3 regions of the Paenibacillus sp. CMAA1364 genome follow, and region 2 is predicted to be linked to each of the others. Evidence: predicted binding sites of a transcription regulator. Region 2 holds the regulator's gene; each other region holds the start of a gene.
The links. The regulator NrdR, encoded in region 2, represses ribonucleotide reductase genes. The targets are predictions, from matches to a motif close to AACACNATATATNGTGTT.
Positions count from the first base shown of each region.

Region 1 (11,075 bases), on a different contig from region 2:
AAAAATTCGGCCACAGGACCCAAAACAATGATTGGAAGGAAGGTTAGCGCCCCAATCAATAAGACAACACCAAGCAAAATAACCATAAATAATTTATTATCTGTACGGAATGTTCCAATCGTCGGCGCTACACATTTCTTAGCGTGTAATGAGCCCGCCACAGCCAGCATGGCAATGATAGATACATAACGTCCAAAGAACATACTCATGCCTGTTGATACGTTCCAGAATACGTTGTTATCTGCAAGCCCTTCAAATCCCGAGCCATTATTGGCTGCAGATGAAGTGTATTCATATAAAGATTGCGTTAAACCATGGAATCCTGGATTACTGATGGAGCCATATCCCAATGGGGTCATAAAGGAGATCGCCGTAGGTACTAAAATAATAAACGGATGTACCAGTATAACGAGTGCGATTAACTTCATTTCCTTCGCCTCAATTTTACGACCTAAGAACTCTGGCGTTCTCCCTACCATAAGTCCACAAATAAAGACCGCTAATATAGCGTACATAAGCATGTTCACAAGTCCAACACCCTTACCACCAAACACGACATTCAGCATCATGCCCGCCAGTGCTGCCAATCCACCCATAGGTGTTAATGTGTCATGCATATTGTTGACCGATCCCGTAGTTGCTGACGTGGTAACAGTAGAGAATAACGTCGATTGTGCAATACCGAAACGGACCTCTTTTCCTTCCATACTCCCTTGCGAAGAATCAATACCTAATGCATTAATCGCTGGATTACCCGTCTTTTCGGATATATAACTAACGCTTAATAGAATCATGAATAGAATCATCATAGATGAGAATATAACCCATCCTTGTTTCTTGTTCTTTGCAAACAGTCCGAACATATACGGTAACGATGCCGCTAAAACCCACATACTTAAGATTTCAATAACATTCGTTAATGGACTGGGGTTCTCAAATGGATGGGACGAGTTGACTCCAAAGAATCCACCACCGTTTGTTCCAAGATGTTTAATGGATTCCAGTGACGCGATTGGGCCCATCGCGATTTGTTGCGTTACCCCCTCAAGCGTTGTTATCGAAGCTGTTGGCTCAAATGTCTGTGGTACTCTTAAGCCCACTAATACGATCGTAACAAGAAGTGCTAATGGCAGATAGATACGAATAATGGCTTTGACGAAATCCTCGAAGAAGTTACCTACACCTTTCGCATGTTGAGTAATTCCTCGAATAAAGCAGACTGCAATCGCAGCTCCCGACGCTGCCGAAGTGAACATCATCATTGTAATGATGGCCATTTGTGTGAAATACGTCAGACCACTCTCACCACTGTAATGCTGAAGATTGGTGTTGGTCATAAAGCTAATGATCGTATTCAGAGCAAGCGATGCTTCCATATTCGTATTGCCCGACGGATTTCCTGGTAGCCATCCTTGCAGACGGAGAATGAAGTAACCAAGGAACACTAATACTGCATTAGTAGCCATTACACTCAGTGCGTATTGTTTCCAATTCATGCTGTTACGGTTTCTCAAACCGATGATCTTGTAAATACCACGTTCAATAGAACCAAATATGTTATCCGTGCGATTGGGTTCATTGGAGAATACATGAAACATATAAGTACCTACCGGCTTTACCAGCAGTATTAGCACAACAATCACAATTCCTATTTGCAGTAAGTCCATGCTTTATATCCTCCTTAAAGGGGTGAACTCTTCATATAATGAATCTTGTCTAGAATTTTTCTGGATTGATCAACGCATAAATGAGGTAGATGAAGATGACTATCATCAACGGAATCAGAATAATCATTGCTCCCCTCTCCCCCTATCTACCTGCTGTTCGCACCAATGTGTGAATAACAACAATAAACCGAAGCTACTGACTAAAGTAATGACCATGTAAACATCCATCATTATGGGTATGCCCCTTTCTTATACCGATTCTGTTCCTTCATTTTATTTCTCTGTTAGAAATCCAACATCCCCATTTTTCGTGTAAATGACATGATCTGCACCCAACCCTCTGTATATACCACGTGGGTTCCAATATCGAGTGACGATGCAAATCGCTTGAGAGGTCCACGGGCGGCAAATCTGAAGGTAACGACAACTCAAGTTAAGACTACTCTCAAAAATATAGATTCTTCCCACGTCAACCTGCGGGATGACCCATCTATTCGTTTTAAAGGTATCAATACGTATAACGTTCTCTACACCCATGTTCCGAAATTTCTGTTCTTCTACACGACTGTTTGTTAAAACTACGAATTTCCTTTTCATATCCATTAAGTGGATTATAAATTTAAGCCCATCCTCATTAGGAGCAACTACCATAATGCTCACATCGTCCATACCCAGAGCCTCCCATACATTTTAAAGGCAACAAAAAAGAAGCTCAGTGAAAAGGTGCTTTTCCCAGAGCTTCTTCGTAAGTTCATGATTAAATAAAACATGAACCAGCCAGAAGGCGGTTTGCTGCCTCTCCCTGTACGCTTACGAGGTTAGCTGTCGGATTCGGGCGAGGAAGTCGCCCTATTCTCAAGTCATTTAACACACACTCAAGAAATTCACCCCATAGAACTATCCGTTGTATCCACAGCAGATATTTCCGATTGGTTCCCCCGTTTCAGTAGTTACACTGAATTCAGCGTTCAAGACCATATCTCAATAACATTTACATATCACATTTCACTCTCAACCTTTTGCTTACGAAGTTAGCTGTCGGATTCGAGCGGTGAGAGTCGCTCTACCTCGTGAAGACTTCATGGTCCCCACAAGGATTCACCCCTGTAGCTACCTAAATTCGACTCTCACACCGAATAAAGATAACCACTTTTGGTTCCTCCGTTCTCCATCAAATGACGGAAATTCAGCCGCATTAACGATTGAATTTATTACCAATCTCTATTTCAATATGAATATTACACCCGTCGCGATCACCCGTAAAGGTGACTCAATGCCTTTCTAGAAGGGAATAAGTAGCGTGTAGATTGATAATAGCGATTACAAATTCAACTATCTCTATCCAAGTCATTCATACTCGCTATATCTCGGTTTCTTGTAAATATATTCATATTTTTGATGATTGCAACACAAAAAGGGTGCCACAGTAAAGTGGCCACCCTATATAATTGTATACCTATCTTCACGAGTGGGCTTGTAGTCAATCTAGACGAATTAAGGATTCTCCACCGTGACAGCCCCCACACTCGACGTCAGTGATAATAATGGCCCGCCCCCATTCCGCTCACTTTTTCCTTTGGGTGCTCCAACCACTTGACCAACATCGCTTTTCGCTTCGATTGTACATTTTAGTTGCTCAGCTAGGATTGCCTTAATACTTCCAACGTCCGTCTTTGCGCTCAGGGTGCTCTTGCTATCCATTTGCTGAATTCCCACAACAACACTGCCAACATTAGATGTGATTGTGGATTTCCCAACAATATGTGCTCCATCAATATCAATCGTGCCTACATCATTATGAATATCATAGGTTCCCGTTAGATTATGAAGCTTGATTTCACCTACGTTACTTCCGATATTAAAATGATCTACGGTTTCAGGTAATTCAACCTTGTAATTAATCGTAAATTTGATGAGGCCGTATTCCTCTTTCACCCATTTCCACATTTCCATTTTCTCCTTACCTTTGGGGTGTGCACTAACTTTTATTTGGTCCCCTTGTGTAATTACCGAGATCTCTGTCTGACTAATAATCTCATCATATTTGGATTCGTGTGAAGGCTTATTCGGAAATAAGAGCGTTGCGATCACTTTCATCTGGTCACCTGTAGTCGCTGTTACTTCAATGCTACCAACCTCATTTTTCAGAATCAATTCCGTTGCGGAACCTACCCCTTCTGTGCGTGAGATTTCTTTATGTATGCCGTCTTTCGTTAACTCCTTAGACCAATCAGAGACTTTATTCCCCATATCATCGTTGCATCCAACAAGTAATAGGACCGATAGTGCCACAACCGCTATGACTGATTTCTGTATTCTACGCATATCTACGAACCCCCAATTCAGTGTTATATTATTCCATCATTATACTTCATTAGATAATCAATAGAATCAATCTACAGACTAGTCAAATACTGGACTTTAGTCGGGGGACAGTACAATAACGAAATATAGAATGTTCTTCTTGTGACTTATTTCAATTTATCCAACACTGAATTCAACTTTTGTGCACTAGAAGAAGCCTTGTCTCGACGGTCATCCAACTTCACAGATGTAGAGACTCGTTGTGCTCCCGATAGAAATGGTGATTCATGTAATGCAGCAATAGCACGCCACACTAATTCAAGAGGTCCTTCAATAATGGTACTCATGGAAGTGAGTTGATACGTTATGCCTTCCTGATCTTTCAGAACCCGCTGCATGTCCGCAACATAAGCACTAAGACTCGTCGTTTGTGTTCCTATTGGAATAACCGTTACCTCTGCAATTGCCAAATGGACTTCCTCCTCTATCATTTCTTGATCTATTGTAACCATTTCATACCCTTTTCATAAAATATACCATAGAATTTTCATTTATGTTCGCTAATGTAAGTCGTAGAAGGGATGGCAAAGTTTTCACACCGCTTTCAAGAATGGATTTCATTAATTCATGTTTACAAACACAACATATTGAGTTAGATTTATATAGCACCACTAAATATAGTGCAAAACAGGTGATCCAACATAACAACCATTGTCGGGTCTTAATAGGGAAGTATGGTGTGAATCCATCACGGTCCCGCCACTGTAACCCAAGAATCAGATGAAGTACAGATTGATTTACTTGGGAAGTCAGATACCTACCTGTTCAACATACGCAACAAATCCTACGCGGAAATAGGAAAGGTGGAAATGAATTATGGTATTAATGGAATCTAGAAGAACTATTACATTAGAAGAACAAATGCTTCAAGAAGTATCAGCTATGGGACATGATATTACAGAAAGTCTAAATGTAGAAATGCTGCGTGAGAATGCCAATCTAAATGGAGAAAGCTTCTCCGGTAAAATAGGTAAGTTCGGTAGTGAATATGCGAAATGGTACGCAAGATATTACATAATCCCTAAGACACTGATGAATGCTGTTGATGAGAATGATCTATACGTTCATGATCTGGATCAATATGCGGTGGGCAGCACGAATTGTATCTTCATTCCTTTTGACAAACTGTTAGCACGAGGATTTAGTACAGGCAATGGAAGCGTCCGAACACCACAGTCGATTTCTACGGCTATGGCGCAAGTAGCCATTATATTTCAATGTCAGCAGAATTCTCAATATGGCGGCGTTTCCGGAAATAAACTAGACTATGATTTAGCGCCATATGTGGCCAAGTCATTTGTGAAGTATTTCCAAAAGGGGTTACACTACTTCAATGAGAATACGGTAGTCGAAGCACAACATATGCAATTAGGTAACCTAACGTTATCCGAATCACATCCACGTTCCTATTCTTTTGCGACGCAAGAGACTAAGGCAGAGTGCCTTCAAGCTGCTGAGAGCTTAATCCATAATCTAAATACCATGTCTAGCCGCGCGGGCGGTCAGATTCCCTTTACCAGCATTAATTATGGGACATGCACGACCCCAGAGGGGCAGATGGTTATCGATAGCTTACTCATGGCAACGATGAATGGATTAGGAAATGGTGAGACACCTATATTCCCCATTCAAATCTTCAAATGTAAACAGGGAATTAATCAATCCCCTGGGGATGCTAACTATGATCTTTTCTTAAAAGCGATAGAATGCTCAACAAAAAGACTCTATCCCAATTTCGCCAATCTCGACGCACCTAGCAACCTTCAGTATTACGATCCAACAGATCCAAATACTGAATTCGCTACAATGGGTTGTCGCACACGTGTTCTTGCTGATCGACATGGTCGCAACCATTTATCAGGTAAAGGTAACTTATCCTTCAATACGATTAATCTTGTCAAATTAGGTATTAAGCATGGTGTTGTGAGTGGCAATGCCTTTCCTAATGAGCTTGGTTTCCAACAAGATCTGTATCATTTCTTAGATATTGCACTTGATGGCCTCTTGCACAGATACAAGATTCAAGCTCGCCAACCTGCCAAAGCTTCCGACTTCATGATGCGTGAAGGTGTCTGGGAAGGTGGCGAAGCATTAGGTCCTGACGATACCGTAGAAGATTGCTTGAAGCATGGTAGCTTGTCCATAGGATTTATTGGTCTTGGTGAATGTATGAAAGCCATGTATGGTAAACATCACGCTGAGAGTGAGGATGTTCATACCAAAGCATTAGAGCTCATCTCCGCTATGCGTCGCTACTGTGATATGAAGAGTGAAGAGCATGATCTTAACATCACTTTAATGGCAACGCCTGCGGAAGGCCTTTCTGGTAAATTCACCAAGAAGGATCGAGAAGTATTCGGCTCTATTCCAGGTGTAACGGACCGTGAATACTATACCAACTCCTTCCATGTGCCGGTGTATTATGATCTTCCCGCCGCTCGCAAAATATCATTAGAGGCTCCTTTCCATGAATTATGTAATGCTGGAGCTATCTCTTATATTGAATTGGATGGGAATGTACGTACGAACCAAAGCGCTTTTCTAAAAATAGTTCAATATGCCTTATCGCAAAATATTAGCTATTTCAGCATTAACCATCCTATTGACCGGTGTGGAACTTGCAATTACGAAGGTATTATCGGCGAAATCTGCCCTCACTGTGGAACCAACGAAGCAGACGTTCCGATGTATCGTCTACGTCGTGTTACAGGTTATCTAACGGGTGATTACCAGACACGCTTTAATGCTGCCAAGCAGGCAGAAGTAGGAGATCGGGTCAAACATCGATGAACATTTGTGGCTACTACCCAGAATCCATTAATGAAGGTAATGGCCTACGGGCTGTTATCTTTCTTAGTGGTTGTCGCCACCGCTGTCCCGGTTGTTTCAACCCAGCCACATGGAATTTCAACTATGGTGAACCGTTTACGCAAGAACGTCAACAAGAGATCATTACTGAAATGGCTAATAACCCATTGCTTGATGGCTTAACTTTAGCTGGAGGAGATCCTTTCTTCTCAGCAGATGAAGCAGCAGCTTTTCTTGATCAAGTTCATGCTGTTCTTCCTAACTTCTCCATATGGATCTATACAGGCTATGTATATGAAGATCTGGTAGCATCTGTCGACTCTGCGGAGTACCGATTGTTGCAGAAATGTCACGTTGTTATTGATGGTCCTTTTGTAGAATCTTTAAAAAATATTACTATCCCCTTCCGTGGGAGTACAAATCAGCGTATTATAGATATTCATGCAAGTTTAAGACATCACGATGCTGTACTGTTGGAAATTTAATTATCACAAATTGAAATATCCATGTTGAAAGGAAGACATTCATGCCACATTTCGTAGTAAAACCAAATAATCGCCAGCTCGCTTTTGATGAATCACGTATCTCCATTTATACAGATCGCCTTCTTCAAGGTCTAGAGACTCTTAACAAAGACCAATTGATCCGCGGTGTGACTTCTAAGCTCCGTCGTGATGAAGTTACAGGAGAAGAAATTAGCAATGCATTTACCATGTCTGCCCTAGAGCTTGTTACGAAAGAAGAACCGAATTGGAAATTTGCCGCTGCTCGCTCTCTGCTGACTAGTTTATATAAAAAGGCTGCACATCACCGCCGTTATAAATCTTACGCCGATGAGCCTTATGGTGCGTTTTATCCGCTAATTACAGATTTAGTGCACAAAGGAATATACAGAGAAGAACTACTTGAATACTATACCAAAGAACAGATTCAAGAGCTCGGTGAGCTCATTGATTATAAACGTGATCTTTTATTCGATTACATTGGTCTCTTAACGTTAACAGAGCGTTACCTTACGACAGACTTCGATGGTCATATTATGGAACTTCCACAGGAACGTTATATGATTATCGCCATGTTCCTTATGCACAAAGAACCTGCTGAACGACGTATGGAGCTTGTGATGGAATCGTATTGGGCTATGAGTAATCTATATATGACGGCTGCAACACCTACGATGTCTAATGCCGGTAAAAAAGTGGCTGGACAGCTCTCCAGTTGCTTCATCGACACCGTTGATGATTCATTAGAAGGTATCTTCGATTCCAATACGGATACAGCTCGACTTAGTAAAATGGGCGGTGGTATTGGGGTCTATCTCGGTAAAGTAAGAGCACGCGGTTCAGATATTCGAGGACATAAGAACACAAGTTCAGGTGTCATACCTTGGATTCGTCAACTGAATAACACAGCTGTTAGCGTAGACCAATTGGGAACACGCAAGGGTGCTATTGCCGTATATATTGACGTGTTCCATAAGGATATTCTCGCATTCCTCGATCTCAAGTTAAATAATGGTGATGAGCGTATGAGAGCACATGATGTGTTCCATGGTATCTGTATTCCTGACCTATTCATGAAGGCTGTAGAGAACCGCGAAATGTGGAACCTATTCTGTCCTCATGAAGTGAAGAAAGTCATGGGTTGGACAGATAGCAATGGGCGTCCACTCGGACTTGAGGATTTCTACGACGAAACGCTAGGTCAAGGCTCATTCAGTGATAAATATGCGGAAGCCATTGATCATCCATCGTTATCCCGTATTACGGTTCCTGCCATCGATATCATGAAGCGTGTAATGAAGTCGCAACTAGAGACAGGTACGCCATATATGTTCTACCGTGATACCGTCAATCGGGCTAATCCGAATAGTGCACATGGTATGGTCTACTCCTCTAACCTATGTACAGAAATTATGCAGAACCAATCGGCAACGGTAGTGGAAAAGGAAGAACTCGTAACAAAAGACGGACAAACCAGAATTATTATCACCAAAGTACCTGGTGATTTCGTTGTATGTAACTTGAACTCCATTCACTTAGCTCGTGCTGTACCCGCAGGCGTATTGGATCGACTCGTTCCGATTCAAGTTCGCATGCTTGATAATGTCATCGACATTAATAATATTGAGGTGCTGCAAGCACAATATACGAATAGTCAGTACCGTGCCATCGGTCTAGGTACGTTCGGACTTCATCACTTGCTAGCTCTTGAAGGTATTCGCTGGGAATCCGAAGAAGCCGTAACCTATAACGATCATCTCTATGAGAAAATCAACTACCTGCTTGTTCGTTCGAGTATGGAATTGTCCAAAGAGAAAGGTCACTATCCGAAGTTCAAAGGGTCCGACTGGGAAAGTGGTCAGTACTTCACACAACGTGGCTATACAGATGGTCAACATGAAGGTCAATATGTAACAACAGCACAGTGGCAGGAGCTTCAACAAGATGTGCAACACAACGGTGTGCGTAACGCTTGGATGTTCGCTATTGCACCTAATGGTTCAACTTCCATTATTGCCGGTTCCACAGCAAGTATCGATCCATTATATGAGTTGCTATCTTATGAAGAGAAAACAACGTATAAGATTGCTAATCCAGCACCAGATCTTTCTGAAAAGACCATTTGGTTCTATAAAACAGCGTTTAACCTTGACCAGCACTGGTCCATTAATATGGCTGCTGCCCGCCAACGCCATGTGGATCAAGGCCAAAGCTTCAATCTATACGTGCGCCCTGATATTAAAGCGACTGATTTCCTATCGTTACACCTTCATGCATGGAGTTCAGGTATGAAGACTACGTACTATGTACGTAGTCGGGCGCTAACGATTGATGAATGTGAGAGCTGCTCGTCATAAGCCTTTCGATCCCTCCCAAACCCTCCCTTCCAAGCATATGCTTTCGAAGTGAGCTTCCCAACGGAAGCTTTCAGGAGGGCCCTAAGGGCCCTGCCCTCTGGACACCCGAAACTATTTGGTGGAGTGAGGGAGTTCGGCGCTGGATATGAGGAGAGTCTCGAGCTAGGAGCGCTTATCGTCCCCCCCCTGTTCGCTTCGCGAATACGTTACGGTGGGACCCGCTTCACTTCGTGGCGAGTAGCTCTGACTTTGTGAGCTACGCATCCTGTTCGCTTCGCGAATACGGAAGAATACAAGTATTATTGATAAAGGAGTAATAGAAATGAAATTGCAACAAATTTTTAATACAGAAGCACCTAACCAATCGACTCGAATTATTCAGGGTGAATGTTCCGGTATTCTGAACTGGAACGATATTCGTATGCCTCATATGTATAAATTGTATAAGGTACTATTGTTAAACCACTGGATCGCGGATGAGATTCCAATGTCTAAGGATGCACAACAGTTCGCAGGATTGGATCCTGAGGAGCAGCGTGTGTTCAAAATTAACATCTCACTACTTGCTGTATTAGATTCGATGCAGACGATGTTCGTTGGAGATGTGAAGAGATATTTCACAGATTCCTCGCTAGAAGCGATCTCAGCAATTATTGCTCAACAAGAAGTTGTGCACAACCAATCCTATTCGTATGTGCTGTCATCTATTGTCTCCGATCAGGAGCAGAAGGAAATATTCGAATATTGGAAGCATGATCCCGTTCTTCTAGAACGCAATCGTTTCATTTCAGATATCTATCAAAGCTTCCGTGATGAACAGTCGCCACAGACGTTCTTCCATGCGATGGTTGCAGATTTAATTCTTGAGGGTATCTTCTTTTATAGTACGTTTGCATTCTTCTATAACTTAGCTCGCGATCAGAAGATGATGGGTACAAGTCAGATGATCTCTTATATTCAACGTGATGAGAATCAACACTGTTATTTCTTCGCTGAGGTATTCAAGCAGCTACTTGTGGACTTCCCAGAACTCAACACGCAAGAGAACATGGCTTATGTGTACCGAACAATGGATGAAGCTGTTCAACTAGAGACGAATTGGGCGCATTACACGCTCAGCAACATTCGTGGTATCGATCTAAGGGAATTAGAGGATTACATCAAATATACAGCGAATAAACGTCTTACATTAATGGGAATGGACAAAGCTTATGAAGGTGTCGATGTGAATTGTATGCCGTGGATTAAGCCGTTCTCTGATGATGCTCTAAATTCTACAAAGACTGACTTCTTTGAAGCCAAATCTCGCAACTACGGTAAAGTAGGCGACGATAACGGGTTTGACGATTTGTAAGAAGTATGATCTTAATAACTAG
Region 1 covers NZ_JBITNB010000018.1:42,058-53,132, reverse strand. Annotated here, with positions in the region: gene kdpA (potassium-transporting ATPase subunit KdpA) at 1-1,667, opposite strand, end outside; gene kdpF (K(+)-transporting ATPase subunit F) at 1,717-1,794, opposite strand; gene ACH8E3_RS11505 (hypothetical protein) at 1,941-2,336, opposite strand; cyclic di-AMP (ydaO/yuaA leader) riboswitch at 2,461-2,644, opposite strand; cyclic di-AMP (ydaO/yuaA leader) riboswitch at 2,673-2,869, opposite strand; gene ACH8E3_RS11500 (hypothetical protein) at 3,162-3,992, opposite strand; gene ACH8E3_RS11495 (MTH1187 family thiamine-binding protein) at 4,139-4,441, opposite strand; cobalamin riboswitch at 4,644-4,810, shown strand; gene ACH8E3_RS11490 (anaerobic ribonucleoside triphosphate reductase) at 4,848-6,821, shown strand; gene nrdG (anaerobic ribonucleoside-triphosphate reductase activating protein) at 6,818-7,324, shown strand; gene ACH8E3_RS11480 (ribonucleoside-diphosphate reductase subunit alpha) at 7,366-9,699, shown strand; gene ACH8E3_RS11475 (ribonucleotide-diphosphate reductase subunit beta) at 10,022-11,053, shown strand.
Region 1: ACH8E3_RS11490 (anaerobic ribonucleoside triphosphate reductase) is a predicted target of NrdR. The motif match lies at 4,608-4,625, and genes of this name have one in related genera.

Region 2 (11,075 bases):
ATCGTCTTTTCATCGCATGAACATCATGATTACGTGTCATTAGATGTATTAAGAACGCCATCTGCGGCACCTCTTCTAGATTGGTTACAAGATTCTTCCTATCCGAAACGAGGGTATGATTTGCATCGTATGGATCTGGCATTGCATTGGAATGAGATCCCTTTTGCAGGTGTTGAATTTGATGTGCAGTTGGCCGCTTACTTGCTTGATCCAACAGAATCTAATCAGACCGTGAGTGCCTTAGCATCTAAATATGGTCTGTTATCTATAGCAAATGAAGAAGAAGTGTTCGGAAAAGGTGCGAAATACAAGGTACCTGACTTAGATATTCTTAGTGAACATTTAGCACGGAAATCTGCAACGATACTCAGTATTATTCCGAAACAGGAAGAAGAATTAGCAACCAACGAGATGCTGTCGCTATTCCACGACTTGGAAATGCCTTTATCACGTATCTTGGCAGATATGGAGAAGCAAGGAATCAAGGTGAATTCTGAGGGGTTACAACAGCTAGGCAAAGAATTAGAAGAGCAAATTCATCACCTAGAGGAAGAAATCTATCGTATAGCGGATACAAAGTTCAATATTAATTCACCGAAACAGCTGGGAGAGATTCTATTCGTTAAGCTGGGACTTCCTGCTGTGAAAAAGACGAAGACTGGATTCTCCACGGATGCAGAAGTATTAGAAAAGTTAGCACCTTATCATGAAATTGTTCAACTTATTCTACAATACCGCACACTTGCGAAACTGCAATCAACGTATGTAGAAGGATTGTTGAAAGAGATCTCTCCGAAGACAGGTAAAGTGCATACGTATTATCGTCAGACGATTGCTGCAACAGGTAGATTGAGTAGTCAATTCCCCAATCTACAGAATATTCCGGTTCGACTTGAAGAAGGTCGTAAAATTCGTAAAGCGTTTGTACCTTCTGAATCAGGATGGTCGATCTTGGCGGCGGATTATTCACAGATCGAACTACGAGTATTGGCTCATATCTCGGATGATATCAATCTGAAAGAGGCCTTTGTCCAAGATATGGATATTCATACGAAAACGGCTATGGATGTGTTTGGCGTTAAGCCAGAAGAGGTTGATTCCAATATGCGACGCTCCGCGAAGGCCGTTAACTTTGGAATCGTATATGGCATTAGTGATTATGGATTATCGCAAAATCTGAACATCACACGTAATGAAGCTGCGAAATTTATTGAGCAATACTTCGAAGTATTCCAAGGTGTGAAGAAGTTCATGGGTGATATTGTGAAGGAAGCGAAAGAAAAGGGATATGTCACGACACTCTTAGGTAGAAGAAGATATCTTCCAGAGATTAATGCCAGTAACTTTAATATTCGATCTTTTGCAGAGCGTACTGCTATGAACACACCTATCCAAGGCACAGCTGCAGATATTATTAAGCTTGCTATGGTACATATGGATCAGGCACTTACGGATAAGAAACTCAAAAGTCGGATGTTACTTCAGGTTCATGATGAATTGGTCTTTGAAGTTCCGCAAGACGAACTTGAACTGATGAAATCACTTGTTCCGGAAATTATGGCCAAAGCGCTTGAACTAGCAGTACCCCTGAAGGCGGAAGTGAGTTACGGTAATAACTGGTATGAAGCTAAATAGTGCCCCTAAGCTAGCGTGAATCCGTTATAATGGGGGAGAGGTGAACGCATTATGCCGGAATTGCCGGAAGTAGAGACGATAAAGAATACGTTGAACATATTAGTGAAAGACAAAACTATAGATCGAGTCAGCGTTCATTTAGCACGAATTATACAGCGACCTGATGATATACATGAATTTTCCTTTAAGCTTGCAGGGCACACGATTCAAGGTGTCGAACGTCGCGGGAAGTTTCTTCGAATTGTAATGGATGGTCTTGTCCTCGTATCCCATTTGCGGATGGAAGGAAGATACGGATTGTATTCAAGCGAAGATCCAATTGAGAAACATACACATGTTATTTTTCATTTCAATGATGGTACTGAATTGCGTTATAAAGATGTTCGACAATTTGGCACCATGCATCTATTCCCAACGGGTGAAGATTTAGCGAATTTACCTTTATCTAAGCTAGGCGTAGAACCACTAGATGAGTCATTTACAGTACAACAATTCAAGACAATATTAAAAGGGAAGAAGACGAAGATTAAATCGGTTCTTCTAAACCAGGTATATGTCGTTGGGATTGGGAATATCTATGTGGATGAGTCTTTGTTTGAAGCGGGCATCCACCCTGAGCAACCAACAGATGCTATTGGGGACAAGCAGCTTACAGCATTACATGGTTCCATTGTCGGAATATTATCTAAGTCCATTGAAGCTGGAGGATCCTCAATCAAATCATTTGTGAATGGTCAAGGAGAGATGGGTATGTTCCAACAAGAACTTCAAGTATATGGACGCGAGAATAAACCTTGTATCCGCTGTGGCATGCTTATTCAGAAAATCGTTGTTGGCGGAAGAGGAACGCATTTCTGTCCAAGCTGTCAAAAGTTATAAAAAAAAGAATTCATCATAAGATTGTGCACCCACTCCTTTTCTCATCCATATACTATCGGAGGACATATCGACGGGGGTAAAGTAATGTTGGAATATGCATCCAACATCTTTACACGAGATAGGGAGGGAACTGGGTGCTCAGTCACATGTTTGCACTGATGTTACTAGCTTTCGCGGTTAGTTTGGATAGTTTTGGAGTGGGGATTACATATGGGCTAAGGCAAGTGAAAATCCCCTTGTTATCAATTGTGATTATTTCTACTCTTTCTGGTATTGTTATTTATTGTTCTATGCAATTAGGTGTTCTGTTATCGAATTTCGTATCTCCTTACGTAGCATCTGCAGTAGGGGCAAGTATACTCATTGTGATGGGATGTTGGTCACTCCTGCAGATGTTAATACAGAAAGAGAAGGAACAATTGGAGCAAGTGGTCATTGTTGATGAGGTGAAGATATCTCCCCAACCTCCAGTGGAACGCCAAGTATTCTTAATAGAAATTCGTAAAATGGGGCTTGTTATTCAAATTCTACGAACACCATCTTCGGCGGATGTGGATAAATCAGGTAGTATATCCGGTTATGAAGCGATGTGGTTAGGGATTGCATTATCACTAGATGCATTGGGTGCAGGGCTAGGAGCAGCATTATTAGGATTTAATCCTGTATCTACATCATTAGTGATCGCCGTCTTTAGTGGGAGTTTCTTGGTTATGGGCATGAATACAGGTTTTCGCTTCGCTACGAAATCTTGGACGCGACATATGGCCGCTTTACCAGCTTTAATGTTAATAATAATGGGAATAATGAAGCTATTATGAGGTGAAATATGAATATAGGATTAACAGGAGGAATAGCAACGGGAAAGAGCACGATATCCTCCCTTCTAGTACAGAGGGGAGCGTTGCTCATTGATGCGGATGCAATTGCACGAGACGTTATGCTTCCGGGGCAACCTGTACTTGCTGCAGTAACGGAATTTTTTGGACAAGATATATTACAAGCTAATGGAAATTTAGATCGTAAGAAGCTAGGGGATATTGTGTTTAATGACCAAGAAGCACTTCAAGTATTAAATCGTATTACTCACCCTGAAATACGTAAACAAATACACCAGCGTATGGAGAAGTTAGAGGAATTGAATCCTGATAAGCTCATTATAGTTGACATCCCTTTATTATTCGAATCAGAACTACAATCGATGTTTGAGCAAGTCTTGGTCGTGTATGTACCTAGGGGAATACAGAGATTGAGATTAATGAAGCGGGACGAGCTGACTACCGAACAAGCGGAGATTCGACTCCAGTCGCAAATGGATATCGAACTAAAGAAGTTACAAGCAGATCTAGTTATAGACAACAGCGGTAGTCTACATGCTACAGAGCAACAAGTAGATGCCATATGGCTCAAGCTAGGTCAGCAGCCATGAGAGTGTTTCGGAAGAAAAGGGTTCTCTTGCTTCTGTTCACATCATTTGTATTGTTATTATTCTTTAATAGTAATTGGATGTCTTGGGTGTATCCAATTCATTATAAAGAAGAAATTAAGATTCAAGCAGAGCATTATGAAGTAGATCCTTATTTAATAGCGGCCATCATTCGTGTAGAATCTAATTATAAAGCAGGTAAAGAATCCAGTAAGGGCGCTCTTGGAATTATGCAACTGATGCCTAGTACGGCAAATTGGGCAATGGAGATGGCGAATACGCCTCAAATATCTTTAGACCGGATTAAACATGAAGTGAGTCCTAATATTCAACTAGGAACATGGTATTTCTCCTCCTTAATGAAGCAATATGATGGGAATAAGGCCTTAGCCATTGCAGCCTATAATGCAGGTCCAGGAAATGTGAAGAGCTGGATGAGCAAAGGCTTGTGGAATGGACAAGCGGATACGGTAAAGGAGATTCCTATTGATCAGACTAGGCATTATGTAACTCGTGTATTATATTATTATGAGAAATACACTCGTCTTTACGAAGAGTTTGAATAACATATATGAAAAGAAGCATGGGTCAGCTCGTCAGCTAGACCAATGCTCCTTATCTAAAACATATTAGCTATATTGTCCAGCTAATTGTTGTTCTGCAATGGTTACCAATCGTTTGGTGATATATCCCCCGATGGATCCATTCTCATATGAAGTCATATTACCTTGATATCCATCTTGAGGAATGCTGATTCCAAGTTCTTGAGCAATTTCATATTTCATTTGTTCAAGTGCTCCAGTGGCTTTTGTTACAACTAAGTTGTTAGAGTTGCTGCTTGAGCTCATTGTTGTTCACCTCCTCGCTGTTGGTAAAAGTATTATGTGTCTTAAATACGAATTTCATTACAAAAATAAATAGAAAAATAAAGGAAATAAAATTGACAATTGCTGTCATACATTACGAAAAGGAAGTGTTGATAACCATGAAGTGCCCTTTCTGTGACTATTCCGGAACGAAAGTATTGGATTCTCGTCCAGCTAATGATAACAAATCAATTCGTCGCAGGCGTGAATGTGAACAATGTGCACGGAGATTCACGACATTCGAAATGGTCGAAGCTACACCGTTAATCGTCATTAAGAAAAATGGCAATAGAGAAGAGTTCAGTCGGGATAAAGTTCTTCGTGGATTGATCCGTGCCTGCGAGAAACGTCCTGTATCTGTAGAACAGTTCGATATGATCGTCTCAGAGGTCGAGAAGGCTCTTCGTAATACGGCTGTATCTGAAGTAGACAGTCAGCAAATCGGAGAATTGGTAATGGAAGAGCTATATCAAGTCGATGAGGTGGCTTACGTAAGATTTGCTTCTGTATATCGCCATTTTAAAGACATCAACATGTTCATGAAGGAGCTCAAAACATTATTGTCCAAAAGTCCTGCAGAGGAATAAGAGACAAATGGTTATTGACTTAACCTTCATTATTTGATAAGTTATTAGTTGTTGTCAAAGTTCAATGGGGCCTTAGCTCAGCTGGGAGAGCGCATCGCTGGCAGTGATGAGGTCAGGGGTTCGATCCCCCTAGGTTCCACCATACAAATAATTCAAGCCACTTCCTCGGAAGTGGCCTTTTGTTGTGGCGGAATGTGTTCTAAGGGAAACCCAAGCCCTTAATGTAATCAATATGACGTATTCCGATATCTAACGGAAATGAGAGACTTTATTAGGTGTATTTCTCCATAAACATGCCTGATTTCCACAAATAGAGCCATTCATTTCCGCTAAAATTCAACACTTGCGATAATGCTCTAAATAGCGTCAATGGTTTCCGTTAGAAAGACGCTAATGTGACACTAGGATAATTCAGCAACTGAAGTATGCGGTATCGCTACAATCCCAATGTCCTAACTACCCGATATTTCTAAGGCTGAATTCCCGTCGGTACTGCACGGGACTGTGACCTGTGATTTGTTTGAAGGCAGCAGAGAAGTGACCTGAATTGCAATAGCCAAGTTCTAATGAAATCTCCGAAATGTTCAGCGTTGTATTCTCGAGATATTCCTTACCTAATTCGATACGCACCCCATGGAAGTATTTAATAGGGGAAGTCCCTAATTCTTTATTGAAAATATAGATAAGTGTGCGTGTTGGTATGTTGATGAACTCAGAGAGTGCCTGCACAGTGAACTCTTTTAAATTATCCTTCATATATTCAAGGCACTTATTGATGACCGTTAAGTCATAAGACTTTACATGATGTACTAATTTATTAACAAGAATGCTATAGAAAAGGTAAAAGTAAGCAGAGGAAAGCTGTTGTTCTCCTTCCTTCAGGCTAAGAAGGGTCTGGTCGCATAAGTTGAAGAACTCCATTTGAAAGGGTAAATGATATAGGTAGTTAGCTTTTAATAATAAGGGTTCTGTCTTAAATTCAAAGAGCCAGAAATTCCATGTATCACTAGCACAATTATAAGCGAGGGACTTGGAAGCGTTTGCAAATATAAGGGTGTTTGCCTTCGTCTGAAAGACTTGACCATCCACTTGAATCACACCATTCCCATCTAAGGTGTAGAATAATATATATTTACTACTTTCTATAATGCGATGATTGATATCATATTCTTGTGTTGTGTATAATTTATAGACCGTTTTCACACTCATTGGATATGTCTTTGTCCAATCATTCAGCGAATAAAAATCGAAATACATATTACACGAACACCACCTCGTTATTTTTTTGTTTCACAATACAGCTAATAGTATACATAATGCTCCGTACGAAACATGCTTGTTTTTGTCGATGCATCAACATTTATTTAGCTTGATAGTGTTAAATCAATTCCATGGCATATCACCTCTTCTATATTGAAGGGGTTGTTTGTATTTTTGCGTTTTTTTATAATTGTTGCTCGTTTATAGATTTACATAAAATATAACTTCCATTAACCTTTTGATAAGGAAGAGATATGGTATAGCTGATTTCGTGAAATTTGGATTTATGAAGGGCGTGTCAATTGTGGGAATAAAAGGGATTATACCAATAATACTAAAAAAGCCGTTTGTAGTAGGAGTTGGAATTTTACTATCCATCGTGTGCGTGATTGCTTTGGCAGGTTTTTTAGTGATGCCCGATGAAACTTCACAACATGGCATAACAGATGACATCCGATCTTACTCAGGCTATACCCGTGTTATAGAACAGCCGGAATATGACTTCTATGCGTCTTTAGCTCAAAGAGAATTGGATGATAAAACGAATAGCGAGTTACTTGCACAAAAGACAAAACAATTCATCCAAACAGCGAATGCTCAGTTTTATTTGGCTAATCAATTAGGATTATATCAGCCTTACTCTTTTGAGAATATGCAAGAACAGATGAAACATGAGAACGCCAGACGCAAGATGGACAAGGAAAAGGGGCTTCCAATCTATGGCCCTGAAACCTTCGATATTGTTAGATATTATCAATATGTCTCAAGTAACCTAGAGGTTGATATTATCGACTATTTAGCTACACATGCAGATGAAAGAATGGTGAATGAAGCGGAAAATTATTTCATAGAAAATATAGATAAATACGATCATAGGGAACAAATTGTTTATGTGATTACAGAAAATGGAGAAGTAGTGGAGCATACCGTGGATTGGAAACAATTAAGCACATTGGAAAAGGCGGACTCACAACTAGGTGAATTTCTGAGAGTGGGTGATGAAAACCAGACGTTAACTTATAACTTCGGCAACATAGAAAGGCAAGTGAAGATTCAATCTATGACGTATGTGTCGACAGAATTCGAACAGCACAAGACTGAAATTGTAAGCGATTACCTAAGGGGTGGACAATATAAAAGGCTTCTGAGAGAGGTTGAATTGAATAACCCTGTAGAATTTGTTGAAATAAATTAATGTACCTTAACCACTAAGTATAGAAGAGAGAGGGAATCTGATGATGGGAATAATGAAGAAATACGGATTTTTGAAAAAAATGATGGCGATATCCATTGTGGTTTCGTTGGTATTCTCTATGGTACCACAGAATTTCTCGATGGCTGCATCTAGCGTTGTATTAGAAGAGAATTATCTCAAACACTCCACCTTTGAGGAAACAGATGTAAGTCTCTCCACAGACTTTCCGACTGATAAATTCGGTAACTGGTACGCTTTCCAAGGACCTATTAAAGTTCAAGGCAATGCTCATGAGGGAGATTGGTCGGTGAAGATGTCTACTGCGGGTCAATCGCTAGAACAGGATGTGAAAGGTTTACAGCCAGGTTTAACTTATGAATATGCTGTGTGGGTTAAAGCAGATGATGTAACGAAAGGCGCATTAAAGGTAGGTGTTAAAAACCATGGTAGCAGTGAAGCCAGAGTTACTGCGACTAGCAATGACTGGAAAAGGTATTCGCTAGAGTTCACTTCTACCACGGGTCGCGTTCGTACTTATGCGTGGCTAGATACCAATACTGCAGGCAACAACTTTTATATGGATGACGCGACATTGACACTTAAGAGCGATCTTAAACAAGTCGATGTTGTAAATGGTATGGTTACAGCACAATTTAAAGATGACTATTCGGGTATTCCTGATCCCAATTCGTTCGAGGTTACTTATTCATCATCTCTCGAACCTAACACGATCTTACCAGTTACCATTACGGATTCAAGCATTGCCACAGGCAACAAGATCCTTTCACTACATTTCACTCCGCTAGCAGCACAACCTCAAGCGCAGTTGATCACGATGTATGTGAAGTATAAGAAGAATAACACGAACCAGACGGTGACATTAGATTTCCCTATCGAAGCCTCGGGAGAGCAAGTGATTACAGCAGAGGTACAGACACTTGCCGCCACGAATGGCACGATTACAGCCGTACTGAATCAGGCTCCAACCATCGCACCTGTAGCTTCTGATTTCACGGTTACCTACAGTGTGAACGGTGGTACATTCAATAATTTAATTACTAAGGATTTTGAATACGACAAGAATTCGCATAACGTAACCTTTAACTATAATCAGTTATCATCATCACCAAGTGAGCAGACAGTTATCGTGAAAGTCATCTATCAGGGAAAAGAAACAACAAGCCAATTTATAATTGGTGTTGAGGAAGGTGTGACATATTATGTGTCCAACACTGGTTCCGACAGCAACAATGGATTATCGCCAGAAACAGCTTTCCAAACGATTGAGAAGTTGAACACCATGACATTTAAGCCGGGTGATCATATTCTTTTTAAAAAGGGCGATGTATTTAAAGGAGCATGGAAACCTATTGGATCTGGTTCACAAGGGTTTCCAATTATAGCTTCTAGCTACGGTCCTGAAGGAGCGCCAAGACCAGTATTAAATCCTAGTGACACGAATTGGTCGGCAACACTGATGAGTGCGGAATTTAGTTCAACCGTTACCGTTAATAATGTAATCTCATTTTACAATCAACAATATTGGGAAGTAAGAGATCTAGAACTCTCGGGTCCTAATCATGCACCTGATCAAAGTGTATATCGCAGAGGGATCAACATTACAGGAGAAGATGCCGGAGATCTGAATCATTTCTATTTCGATAATTTGGTTATTCACGGATTCCATGGACCTAACAGTAATTCTGGGAAATCATCAGGAGGAATCCTGATGGAGGTGCAAGCTACGGCGAACACACCAGCATCAGCACATATACCAACGTCTATTAACGATATTCGCATCACGAACAGTGAGCTATATGATCTTGGTCGTTCTGGGATAAACTTCGTATCGGTGTGGGCACGTAGAGCAGATACGACGGATACGAAATGGGGACCTTATCCAAGTAATCATGCTCCAGGTAGAGCGGGCTACACTTGGAAACCGTATGAAGACTTTTATCTAGCAAACAATCTCATTTATGATATTGACGGAGATGGAGCAATTATTGATAACACCAAGGATGCTGTGGTGGAGAATAATCTGGTATATCGTACTATGAAAGGTGCACCCTATGCGGTGGGATTGTTTAACTGGAATTCCGACAACACGATATTCCAATTCAATGAAGTGTACGATACCCAAAGAGGTGGCGATGGGCAGGGGATAGAGATCGATGCCCTGAATGATACGACATATGTGCAGTATAATTATCTTCATGATAACGCAGGCGGAACCTTTATGTGGTGTAACACACCAGGCTTATACGGTTTTAACGGAGTTTACCGGTACAATATTAGCCAGAATGACGATACTGAACATGGTGTGATTGATTGGCGTGGGGGGACCTTTGGTGCTCAGGCCTACAATAACACGATCTATATGAAAAAGGATGGTTATAAAAAGTTTGTTTACGGTAATGGGGGTAGCTCGGATGCTAAGTTCTATAATAATATTTTCTACTATCCAGGGGATACACCATTCCAAGTGACTAGCTTCAGCGAGAATAACATCGATTGGAAGAATAATATATTCTATAATTTCTCCAATACGCCTAGCAATGATAACGCTGTGATCACCTTAGATCCAATGTTCGTTGATCCAGGCAAAGGCGGTACAGGTGTAGGTAAGCCTGTTGATGTTGCAAGTCTTAATGGCTACAAGCTTAAACAAGGTTCGCCGGCGATAAATGCGGGTAGACCCATTGCGAACAATGGTGGCAGAGATTATTTCGGAAATCCACTGACGGGGATTCCAGATATCGGGGCATATGATTCTGGTCTAACCTCTATGAATGTTGGATCGACTGTCTACAATGTAAACCAAGCGCTAAGAACAATTTCGATAGCTGACACTGAAACATTAAACGTCACAGCACTTTTATCCAATCTTACTTATGATGCTGGTGTTCACTTGAAAGTCTACAGTGGGGCGGTTGAGATCACAGGAATGGAGATGTTTAAGGCAGGCGATACTTTGAAAGTCATAAGTGGTGTCGATGAAGTAATATATACCCTTTCCATTGTTCGTAATCCATCTTCCGATGCTAAGGATATTCCTTTGGCTAAGTTATCAGCTAATGCGGGTAGCTGGGAATCTAGTGGGGGAGCGTCTGAAGGACCTGCAAGTTTAGTGCTGGATAATAAAGTGAATACAATATGGCATTCTAAATGGGCCGGTGACTCTAGAGATAATCTTCATATTACGATTGCTCTTTCCGATGATGCTTATA
Region 2 covers NZ_JBITNB010000017.1:45,183-56,257, reverse strand. Annotated here, with positions in the region: gene polA (DNA polymerase I) at 1-1,635, shown strand, start outside; gene mutM (DNA-formamidopyrimidine glycosylase) at 1,687-2,514, shown strand; gene ytaF (sporulation membrane protein YtaF) at 2,649-3,332, shown strand; gene coaE (dephospho-CoA kinase) at 3,341-3,940, shown strand; gene ACH8E3_RS11215 (lytic transglycosylase domain-containing protein) at 3,937-4,503, shown strand; gene ACH8E3_RS11210 (small, acid-soluble spore protein, alpha/beta type) at 4,567-4,785, opposite strand; gene nrdR (transcriptional regulator NrdR) at 4,923-5,390, shown strand; tRNA gene ACH8E3_RS11200 (tRNA-Ala) at 5,457-5,532, shown strand; gene ACH8E3_RS11195 (helix-turn-helix domain-containing protein) at 5,847-6,647, opposite strand; gene ACH8E3_RS11190 (hypothetical protein) at 6,955-7,845, shown strand; gene ACH8E3_RS11185 (discoidin domain-containing protein) at 7,886-11,075, shown strand, end outside.

Region 3 (11,075 bases), on a different contig from region 2:
ATTGAAGACCTTGCAAGATCTGAGAATCATATTCTGTTGATTGAAGTTGTGCAGAAATATCGTATTTCGTATACAACAACTTATGCGTTTCGTTCAGATCAATCTGGATTGGCTTGATATTCGTATCTGTAGCCATTTCTCTTATCTCTCGATAGGAGGCATACGTTTTCAACAGTTGATACGTCGTTTTCTCATCCGATTGCTTTTTACTTATTTCAACACCGACTTCACTTTTCATGTTGGCAATAGCTTGATCTAACGACTTACCTACCATTCTTTCAATGCGGGCATCCATTTCTAGATTTATAGATACGTCTATGCTCCCATCCTTATTCACCTTGATCCCTGCTGCACCTTTAGCACAGCCTGAGAGGATTGTAATGAGTAGGATAAGCGCAATTAAAGCAGACCCAGATTTCTTCAAATTCACAGTTTCTGACCACAATTCGGACAGAAATTCGCCCCTTCGGTTTTCGACCCGCAATTCGGACAGAAATTGGGTTTCGTTGCGTTCTCCGAAGAAGATGATGTAGGAGTGGATGGTTGGTTTCCAGATGGCGATGGTTGACTTGGAGTCTGATTGATATTCTTCATCATTTCATTCGCCATGTTCATGCCCATCATCATTCCTGCCATATCTGAAGCAGCACCCCCACCTTGGACTTTCCCTGAGGAAATACCATCCGTCATGCTTACCTGTTGATACTTCTGTAGATTTCCAATCATTTCATGTGAAGCGCTCTTCGTAATCATATCTTGAATTTCTTTAGGATAATTAAAGCTCATTACCTGAAATCCAGTAATCGTCATCCCATTGTCCATAATCTGCATATCTAAATCTTCCTGAATACCTTTGGCAATATCCGAAGCGTTCGCCTGCAAGTTAAACATGTCCTTGCCTTCTCTGCTGATCCACTTCATTAATAATTGATCCAAAACAGAAGTAATTCGTATTTTGATATCCTCAACGAGATAACTATTTCTTATTCCCGCAATCTTATCAATCAGCGTCACATAATCATTTACTTTGAAGTTAAATGTACCGTTCGCACGTATAGGCATACCACCCGGAAGTTGCGATGTTGGAATCATGATTGGATTCTGGGTACCCCATTTGACGGTGAATTCCTTCGTGTTCACGAATAAGACTTCTACCCGCATGCCACTGTTAAACCCAAATTTAAAGCCTTTTAAGGTAGAAAGGAATGGGACGATGTCTGAATCAATGTTGAATTCTCCTTCATCCTCAAATACACCCTCGATCTTGCCATTATTTATAAAGATGGCATCTTGCCCTGAACGAATGATTAACTTACTTCCTTTTTTAATTTCTCGATTGCTCCACTTCCAAAAAATCATATCATCTCTAAACTCTTCCCATTCCACTACATTAGCAAATTGATTTTTAAAGAATCCCATTGTATATCATCCCTTCTCTTAAAATGATCCCCTACTGCCGCTATGCGAATGACCACCACCTGTAGTTCCTCCGCCACCACCTGAACCACTGCCATTGTTCTTTTCGATCTTGCGTCTCGTTGTTGTTGTTCGAAGATACTGATCTCGATGGTCCAATATTCCTGAAGTACTAGCATCCTCATAGGTCTGCCGATTCACCGTAACTTGACCACCCGAACGATAAGCCATCAACCCAACGACGATTCCCCCGAGTCCCAGAGAAACAGCCAATTGGAACCAGAGCTTAAACAAGATGTTGTCCGGATTCACCCCCGGGCTATACCCCATATATTTGTGAGCGGTTTGAGTATACGTGTGAAAAGCAAGATCATAATCACCACTTGTTAGTGAAGGTGTAATCTTATCCCTAATCTTATCCAGTCGTCTGTCATCGAGGTATTCCTTGCCTTTATAGAAACCAGCCAAATAAATATCTCGATTTCTCATATCCATTGTTAGAATTACGGCATTTCCATGACGCTTATCATACCCAGGTGCTTGTTCATCGTAGAAATCCTGAGTCATTTTCATAACATCTATATTGTCGTCGTTATTAGATGTATAGATGATTATATCCGTTTCTCTTTCGGCTCCCAATTCATTAGCCAATAGATTCAGCTCGTCAGATTCTTCCTTAGTCAGAAGCCCAGCCTCATCAAATATCAATGTTTTTATTTCAGGTGCAGCCATCGTTGTAGGTACGGGAATCGCTAGAGATATGCCCAAGATAATAAGGATGGCTAGGACCATTCTATTCATTCTCACCATAATCCTCCCCCCATCATCAAAGATATCAACTTCAGTGAAATGAAGGAGATACCCGCAACACCTGCGAACCACGTTGCCACTTTGGATTTACTGATTGGTGGCTTACCAACCACTTTGCCTGTCTGCCCATTCATCGCAAACGTATACTGCGACTTATTATAGTCATAGTGAACCACCCATACGGGAAGCAGAACATATTGCGCATCTTTCAATGTCGTATCAATCTGCTTGTTTGTGAAACTCATCGTAGTATATCCCGAAGTCGCCGACTGAATATATGAATTAATGAATCCAGCAATCTTATCTTTTGCACGCGGATAAAGATCCTCGTCGTTATAACTATATTTCTCTGCAATGTATCCTGCAAGATAAGGTGTTTTGAATTCTTTTAGCTGATCGTATGGAAATGGTTCTAATTTATCCATCAGTTCATCATTCATTTTCTCTGCCGCATCAATCGGTACCTTTACATAATTGAGTCGCATGTTCCTGTATACATCGAAGTGCTGTGTCTCCGTAATCTGATAGTCTCCGCTCGTATAACTTCGCACCTTTGTACCCTGACCATGAACTTCCACTTTATTATGTAATTCATATAGCCAAAAAGGTACATATAATCCGGTTATTCCTTGGACTCGATCCGCAGTCATGAAGCCATTTGGCGTTAAGCGACCATTCTTACACCATTTGCGAAAAGCGGTCATGGCTTCGTCCTTACTGATCGAGAATGGTATTACCTTCGCGGGTGCCAATGTACCTGTCAAGCGATCACCTAGGACAACAGCTGATCCACAAAAGTGACAGACCGTTGCCGTTGTTTCAGGTTCTGTTATAACTACTGCTCCACAGCTAGTACAATGATATTCCTTCACCTCATCCTCAGAGAATACATTTGTAGTCAAAGGATCTTGCAGTTGTTCAATATTATCTTGTCTCCCACAACTATGGCACGATAACATGCTCGTCTCACTATCAAAGACCATTCCACTACCGCAATTTGGACATTTGTATTCAATAACTGGCATTTATTCACCTCGATAACTAGGAATCTGTCATTCCTTATTCTCTGCTACCCTTCTCTAACTGTGCGATGAGTTCATCTAGGTCATCTTTCGGTTCTGCTCTTAACTCAGCTAGAGCCATAGCCTCATCGTATGCTAGATTCACCTTATCCTCCGCAGCATCAAGCAGTGATGTCCCCGCACCATCGGTATAGCTATTTTCGTTTAATTTCTGTTGTGCTTTTGTTGCAGCTATTTTACCTTTTAGGTTGGCACGGCGTTCCTCAAGTTGACTTACATCCGTCAACATTTTATCACGCATTTGTTTCATTTTTACTGCATTGTCCATGATGGAGTCATAATTAGCCTGCAATTGGTTCTCTTTCTCCATTTGGATCATCTTACGATCAAGAAACTTCCGTGCATCGTCATCATCTCCAGATTGTACAGACTTCTCCGCGTATTTCTGAAGTTTTCTAATCTCTGCCTGACATTCATCCAGTACTCGCTTCGCTCTTCTCTCATCCGATAGCACAGAAGCAGTCTCTGCTCTGATCTTACCCAAATCACTATTCAAATTACGCATATAATCATCAATCATCTTCTCTGGATCTTGTGCCTTATCCAATAAAGCATTCACATTACTTGCCATAACATCTTTAAATCTTACCAAGATTCCCATGATGAACCTCCTTAACAAGAGTTACATTATATATATAATACACCAATCAAGGCGAATTGGTTTCATTTCACGGGAGAATAACCAGATAAAGTGCATATAAGACCATTACTTCCATTCAAAAATCCTTGATCACCAATCATTCATACGACGGGATTACGCCTTTTTCGTTGAAGATTAGGGTTGGTTCAACTTGTAGTACTCTCCTTGCTACACAAAGAATCCCGATTCAGAATTTCTGTCTCGGGATTCTTTGTAGTTAAACATATCATTTATTCTGTATATATATTTAATTACAGTCTGTCTGTCCTACGAACACTTACTATATCCACAGTTACTGCAGGTCTTACATCCTTCAACATTAATCAGTGCAGCGGAACCGCAACTTGGACATAGGTCACGAGAAGATGGATTCATGCTGTGATGGTGATTGTTGCCGCCATCCGTTGATTCCATTTCACTTGTTACTGCTACAGATGCGGGAACGTGATCTTCTTCATGGTGTACATGAGATTCTAATGCTTTGGCCACTGCATCTGCGATCGATTCTACACGGTTTACACCAAACCCAATCGCACCGGATCCACCAATTCCTTTTAGATGCTTGATAAGAAGTTCGACCTTCTGCCCATGATCCCCGTACCGTAGGAATAAGGAACATACACGGCCCAATGCTTCAGCCATAGCGAATACATCTGATCCTGCTTTACCAACATTTAAGAAGATTTCGCTAGGGATACCATTTAGATCATTGATCGTGATATAGGCCATACCAAATGGTGTATTCACTTTATATGTCGCACCACGAAGAACTTGTGGACGTCTCTTATACTTATTGTCAACGACTTTCGTACCGTTAGATTCTGAATCATCTAGAGCAACCATTAATTCAGCAACAGGCGCTTCTTCTACAACTACTGGCGACTCACTATTTGTAGAGTCCTTCTTCTCCGTATTGAGCACTTGGACATCACGGCTACCATCACGATAGATGGTTACCCCTTTACATCCTAGGTCGAATGCTAGTTCATACAATTCTGCCGTCTCTTCAACTGTAAAGTCAGAAGGACAGTTGGCTGTCTTCGATATGGAACTATCTACCCAACGTTGAATGGCTGCTTGTACATATATATGTTCTTTCGCAGACAGATCCATGGATGTTACGAAGTAATCAGGTAAATTCTCACCCGGATGAGCTTCGAGCCATTCTTGTGCAATCGGTACGAATTGCTCGTCATACCCTAGACGACTTTGACGATAATATTTGAATGCGAAATAAGGTTCAATTCCCGTGGATGTTCCAACCATCGTGCCCGTACTACCCGTTGGTGCTTGGGTAATGACGGTGACATTACGCATTCCTTTTTCTTGTATCGCTTGTCCAACTTCTGGGAACACATCCGTCATGTTACGCATGAATCCACTTTGTAAGTATTTCTCAGCATCAAATGCGATGAATGAACCTTTCTCACCTGCAATGTCCGCTGATGCTAGATAAGATTCACGAGCAATGAAGCCAAATATTTTATCAAGGAATTCTAGTGATTCTGGACTACCATAACGAATATTCAGTTTAATCATGAGTTCAGCAAGTCCCATAGTACCGAGTCCCACTCGGCGTTCATTCTTCTGATTCGCCTCGTTCTCATCGAAATGATACGGTGTCTTGTTAATGACATTATCTAAGAATCTAACGGAATAACGAGTAGTTGTGGCTAATTCATCCCAATTCACATCATGATTCTGCTCATCATAGAACTTAGACAAATTAATCGCTGATAGATTACATACTCCCCAAGCCGGTAATCCTTGTTCACCACAAGGGTTCGTACATATAATTGGATTGAAATACCAGCTATTCGACATGTCGTTATAACGTTCCATGAATACGATACCCGGTTCAGCAGATTTCCATGCTGCTTCGGTAATCGTATTCCAGATCTCACGTGCTTTCACCGTACGATAAGGAATTACTTTACGCCCCGCTTGCTTCCATTTGTCTAGATCGCCATCCCATACTTCATTGTAATCAGGTGTGGTTGTATCTGGAAATACCAATTCCCAATCTAAATCTTCTTTGACAGCCTTCATAAATCCATTACTCACACACACGGATAGATTGGCATTCGTAACTTGACCCATCGTCTGTTTCACGGTAATGAATTCCAATATGTCAGGATGCCAATCATTCATCATTAACATAAGGGCACCACGTCTGCTTCCGCCCTGTTCAATTAATCCTGTTGTATAGCTAAATAATCCTCCCCATGACACAGCACCACTAGACGAACCATTCACACCTTTAACGATCGATCTTTTGGGACGCAAAGAGGATAAGTTAATTCCCACACCACCACCACGAGCCATAATCTCTGTCATTTCCGAGAGGGTATTCATAATTCCACCACGACTATCTTTAGGAGAAGGGATAACATAACAGTTAAACAACGTCAGTTCCTCACTTGCACCAGCGCCAGCTGCAATCCGTCCACCAGGCACAAGCTTCCAATCATCTAATAGGTAACGGAACTTTCCCTTCCACTCTTCTTGAAGCTCAGGCGTTTCTTCCACAGATGACATCGCGTTCGCTAATCGATCCCACATCTCTTCAGGTGTTTTTTCAATATTTAAAGTCAGCTTCTCCACATCAGATTGCACTAACTCGCCACTGCGAGTCTTCACCGTCACCGTTGCACCTTCGCGAGCCATAATCTCACCCACTTCTTTGGTAGGAAATTTGGGATCATCCTTCGTTAGAACAAGGACAACATCTCCTACCTTCGCTTTATTCGTATCAGCGTCTTTCCACGCATATCGATCCAGAAATATCTTCTCACTTAAGCCTTCCAAACGGCTTGTATGCTGTAATTCATTCACTACAATAACCTCCTAATGATGATAATTCATAATCTGAAATCCAAGATTCCACTTCTATTTTCCACAATATATTGTACTTACGACATTATACTACACTACATATTGTAAGACTATGCCAAATTCGTGAAATTTGATGTAAATATTTATTTCAACGAACCACCTTTGTATTTCTATATATATCTATTTCTTTCATCATAAGTTATGAACTAGCCTACTTCAGTGCATACTACACGTTACAGTCCATTCTATTCATTCTAAAAGGGAGGGTAATCATGGATATGCAGAGCACTCATCCTCACATCATGACAACTCAAGATTTACCTGTTCCACTGCTTATGGATAATCGTTGGCTTGAAGAACTAGAGAATCGCATGGATAAAGGTGGGCCTTGGGGAGACTGGCGATTGTTCCAATTAGCCATGCAAGGTGAAGAATCTAGATTAGTAACCAGTTTCGATCAGTTACAATGTCTCCAATACATTCAGAATCTGGTCCCTCTACCTCATCAAATTGATACAGCTCGTAAAGTATTATTCAACATGTCTGGCCGAGCTATTCTTGCTGATGAAGTTGGTCTTGGTAAGACCATTGAAGCTGGACTTATTCTAAAAGAATATATGATTCGAGGTTTAGTGTCGAAGGTTCTTATTCTTGTTCCTGCATCCTTAGTTCTACAATGGGTGCGTGAATTGAACAGCAAATTCGGAATACCAGCCATAGCCCAGAAGAAATCTTATTCTTGGGAATCAAATATCGTTGTAGCCTCAATGGATACGGCTAAGAGAGAACCACATAAGGACATTCTATTAAATCAAGAATATGACATGCTCATTATAGATGAAGCACATAAACTTAAGAATAAGAAAACAACGAATTACCAGTTCATTCAGAAGATTAGAAAGAAGTATTGCTTACTGCTCACAGCAACCCCCGTTCAGAACGATCTTGGAGAATTATTTAATTTGATTACTTTATTGAAGCCCGGACAATTAGGTAAACAAGGTGAATTCTCTAGCAATTATGTGGTCGACAAGCGCATTGCTAAGAATGAAGACATGTTGAAAGAAGAGCTTGCTAAAGTCATGATCCGTAATCGTAGAGGTGAAAGTCCTTCCAATTTCACGACGAGAACCGTTCGCAATATCAATCTTGAGCTTTCTTCTGATGAGCAAGCTTTATATGACGGCGTGACCTCCTATGTGAAAGACCAGTATCATGCTGCTGGCGGTAACTTAAGCAGTATGCTGTCGCTAGTGACACTTCAACGCGAAGTGTGTAGTAGTCGAGATGCTGTGTTTATCACGTTAGTGAATATGACGAAGAAACTACCAGAGGACTCCCCTCTTCGCGCTAAGATCTGGGACCTCGTCTATATGATCAAAGAGATAAAGTCTAATACTAAGGCTGAGAAAACGATTGAACTCATCCGCGACATGAATGAAAAAGTCATTGTATTTACAGAATATCGTGCTACACAAGAGTATCTATTACAGTATTTCCGCGCACATGGACTGAATTGTGTTCCTTATCGAGGGGGCATGAATCGAGGTAAGAAAGATTGGATGATGGATTTATTCCGAGGTCGGGCACAAGTCATGATCGCTACGGAAGCAGGTGGTGAAGGAATCAACCTCCAATTCTGCCATCATATGATTAACTTTGATCTACCATGGAACCCTATGCGTGTAGAGCAACGGATTGGAAGAATACACCGATTAGGTCAACTTAATGATGTGAAAATATATAATTTAGCAACGACAGGAACGATTGAAGAACATATATTAAGTCTGCTCCATGAGAAAATTAATATGTTCGAATCTGTTATTGGAGGACTTGATGTTATACTTGAACGTTTTGAGAAAAAGGAATCTCTTGAGAAAAGCCTCTATAAAATCGTATTAGAATCCCAATCCGATGAGGAAATTCGCCAAAAATTCAGCTCTCTTGGTCAAACATTAGATGATGTGAAGCGACAGGTTGAGGATGAATCCGTTCGTTCTGTAAATGACTTAAGAAGGGAAGAAGCATGACATGAAGATGTCTTCCGAACAAGTACAACAGCATATGATGACTTATTTAGAGGCAACCGAATGTCAAATTATTGAGAAATCGCCCTATCATGTCACCGTAAAGCTCTCGCCCGAAGCTGATAAACAACTTACCAATCGGCCGTATTATTGGGGATTCGTTGAACGAACAGGTGTAGACCCAGAGACATTATCTTATACCTTTGTATTTGACCCGGAGAACTACAATATACCCGATGTTAAACCTGTACCTATAAATAATGGAACTGGACAAGATAGTATATTATCTCGCTATTTCGACGTTTCACCAACGATGCCACGCATCGGTCCTGGACGAATTCTTCGTGAAGATGTTCCTTATGGAAGTCAAAGACTACAACAAATCTGGGATGTGGCTAGACGTGAAGGATCATCGGTCTATCTATTTGAACATCCTGGGAATATGCAGCGACGAGCTCTATTCTCCGCTGCATATGAACCTTGGTTAGCTGTCTGTTTCAAAGTTGAAATGACTTGTGATGTAAAGAGAGAACAGCTTCATTTCATGGGAATATCTATGTTAAGTGGCACAATATCACAAGACTTCCGTCAACAATTAGCGAATAAGACACTAAGTCCAAGACTTCCTGAGAATGTCCACATTAATCCTGCCGAACTATCCATACGTGAAGCTGCGGAAAAGTTACAATCTAATCTGATATCCTCCTTAGGTGAACTTGATTATCAATGGGCGGATCAGGCACAGGAACGTCTAAAGGATGAACTTATGATTATCGATTCCTATTATGAACATATGATGAATGATACGGATGAAGAGAAGAACAATGCCATTCAAGTGCAATATGAAGCTAGACGTAGCGAAATGGCTTGGCAGTATGAGCCCAAAGTTAAGATATCTGCCATAACATGCGGTCTATTTCACCTTCGACCTATGCAATAGGTAAGTATGACTCCCATCGCTAAAAGAGGGCAAAAAAAGACCCTCTTTTTCTTTTTAACTACTGACAGTTTCTAACACCCTTTTTACAGCTTGTCCTATACACTGGTGTAAGCTCCCATTCAAGAAAGGTGGATTATATGAAATCTATGCCGAAAATTCCCACACTTAAATTCATGATCGGACTGTTCAGCTTGGTCATGTTGATATCTCTGAACCAACCCTCAACCTCGATATTTGCTGACAATAGATCTACCGTTCACACTTCTATTCCGGCACCATTAGCGTTACAATCCTACACAAAGATGATTGTCCAAGAACTATCTGAACAACCTATATTTACGTCTTGGAAGAAATCCACACTCGAATACTTTCCTTTAGGACCTGGTACACATAGCTGGCTTGTTACGGTAACCATGGATCAAGAAGAGATTGGCTATCTAATCTTCACAGCCGAAGATCAAAAGTCAACAAAATATGTTCTTAGTGAATATGGGCTTAGTCCTTCCTTACCTTATCAATCGTCCGCATTAAGTGAGTTTTTAGAAGATCCAGCATTCATATCGACAAATCCCAAATATCTATACCCTACTAGCATTCAGTCACTCTATTCACCCATGCTTCCCATATGGAGATTATCATTTGGGGAGCAGACCACATTGTATCTAAATGCCATAACGATGGATGTTCTTCCATGGGATGATACGCATTGGAATCAACTTAAATCACAATCGTCTACACTACAACCAAAGCAATTTTTAATAAAAGAAAAAGCATTCATATCTAAGTCTGGTGTATCTCAACAAAAGCAAAGAGACCCAATGGCTAATCTCCAATGGATCACACAACCTCGTCTAGCCTTGTTCTCGGATCAAGAGGTCGTCTCTTATATCCATAAGCATAAACCATTGATATTCTCAGCACCATATCACAATGATGATTTGGGTGCGCCATTTATATTATCGGGCTTTCATAAATGGACTGCCAATCTAGACCCCCAACAACATATCTATTATGTCGATACTGGATCTATCGGGCACCGATATCTTCCTTTAACCCTTTTGAGAAGCAAAGGACAATTCCACTCGCTCCCTTAGTCTACTGCGAATCTTTCAAGACTTTCTGAATAGACTTTTTCGATGATGTAAGTGTATTCTTCCCCCATAGCGTCACACCAATAGGAATCATACCGAACCATTTCATGGACCAAGGTTCTTTTTGCTTAATCTTCCGCTCTTCCTTGGGTGTTTCGATATATGTTACTACTTGCTCCGTGATGTATTTCACTAATTTCAATTCGTCTCCCATCACTACGCAACTCCTTTACA
Region 3 covers NZ_JBITNB010000024.1:3,967-15,041, reverse strand. Annotated here, with positions in the region: gene ACH8E3_RS13185 (hypothetical protein) at 1-430, opposite strand, end outside; gene ACH8E3_RS13180 (SPFH domain-containing protein) at 427-1,419, opposite strand; gene ACH8E3_RS13175 (TPM domain-containing protein) at 1,438-2,217, opposite strand; gene ACH8E3_RS13170 (TFIIB-type zinc ribbon-containing protein) at 2,220-3,251, opposite strand; gene ACH8E3_RS13165 (PspA/IM30 family protein) at 3,286-3,909, opposite strand; gene ACH8E3_RS13160 (adenosylcobalamin-dependent ribonucleoside-diphosphate reductase) at 4,216-6,783, opposite strand; gene ACH8E3_RS13155 (DEAD/DEAH box helicase) at 7,056-8,813, shown strand; gene ACH8E3_RS13150 (YqhG family protein) at 8,815-9,750, shown strand; gene ACH8E3_RS13145 (hypothetical protein) at 9,888-10,844, shown strand; gene ACH8E3_RS13140 (YqzE family protein) at 10,846-11,055, opposite strand.
Region 3: ACH8E3_RS13160 (adenosylcobalamin-dependent ribonucleoside-diphosphate reductase) is a predicted target of NrdR. The motif match lies at 6,844-6,861, and genes of this name have one in related genera.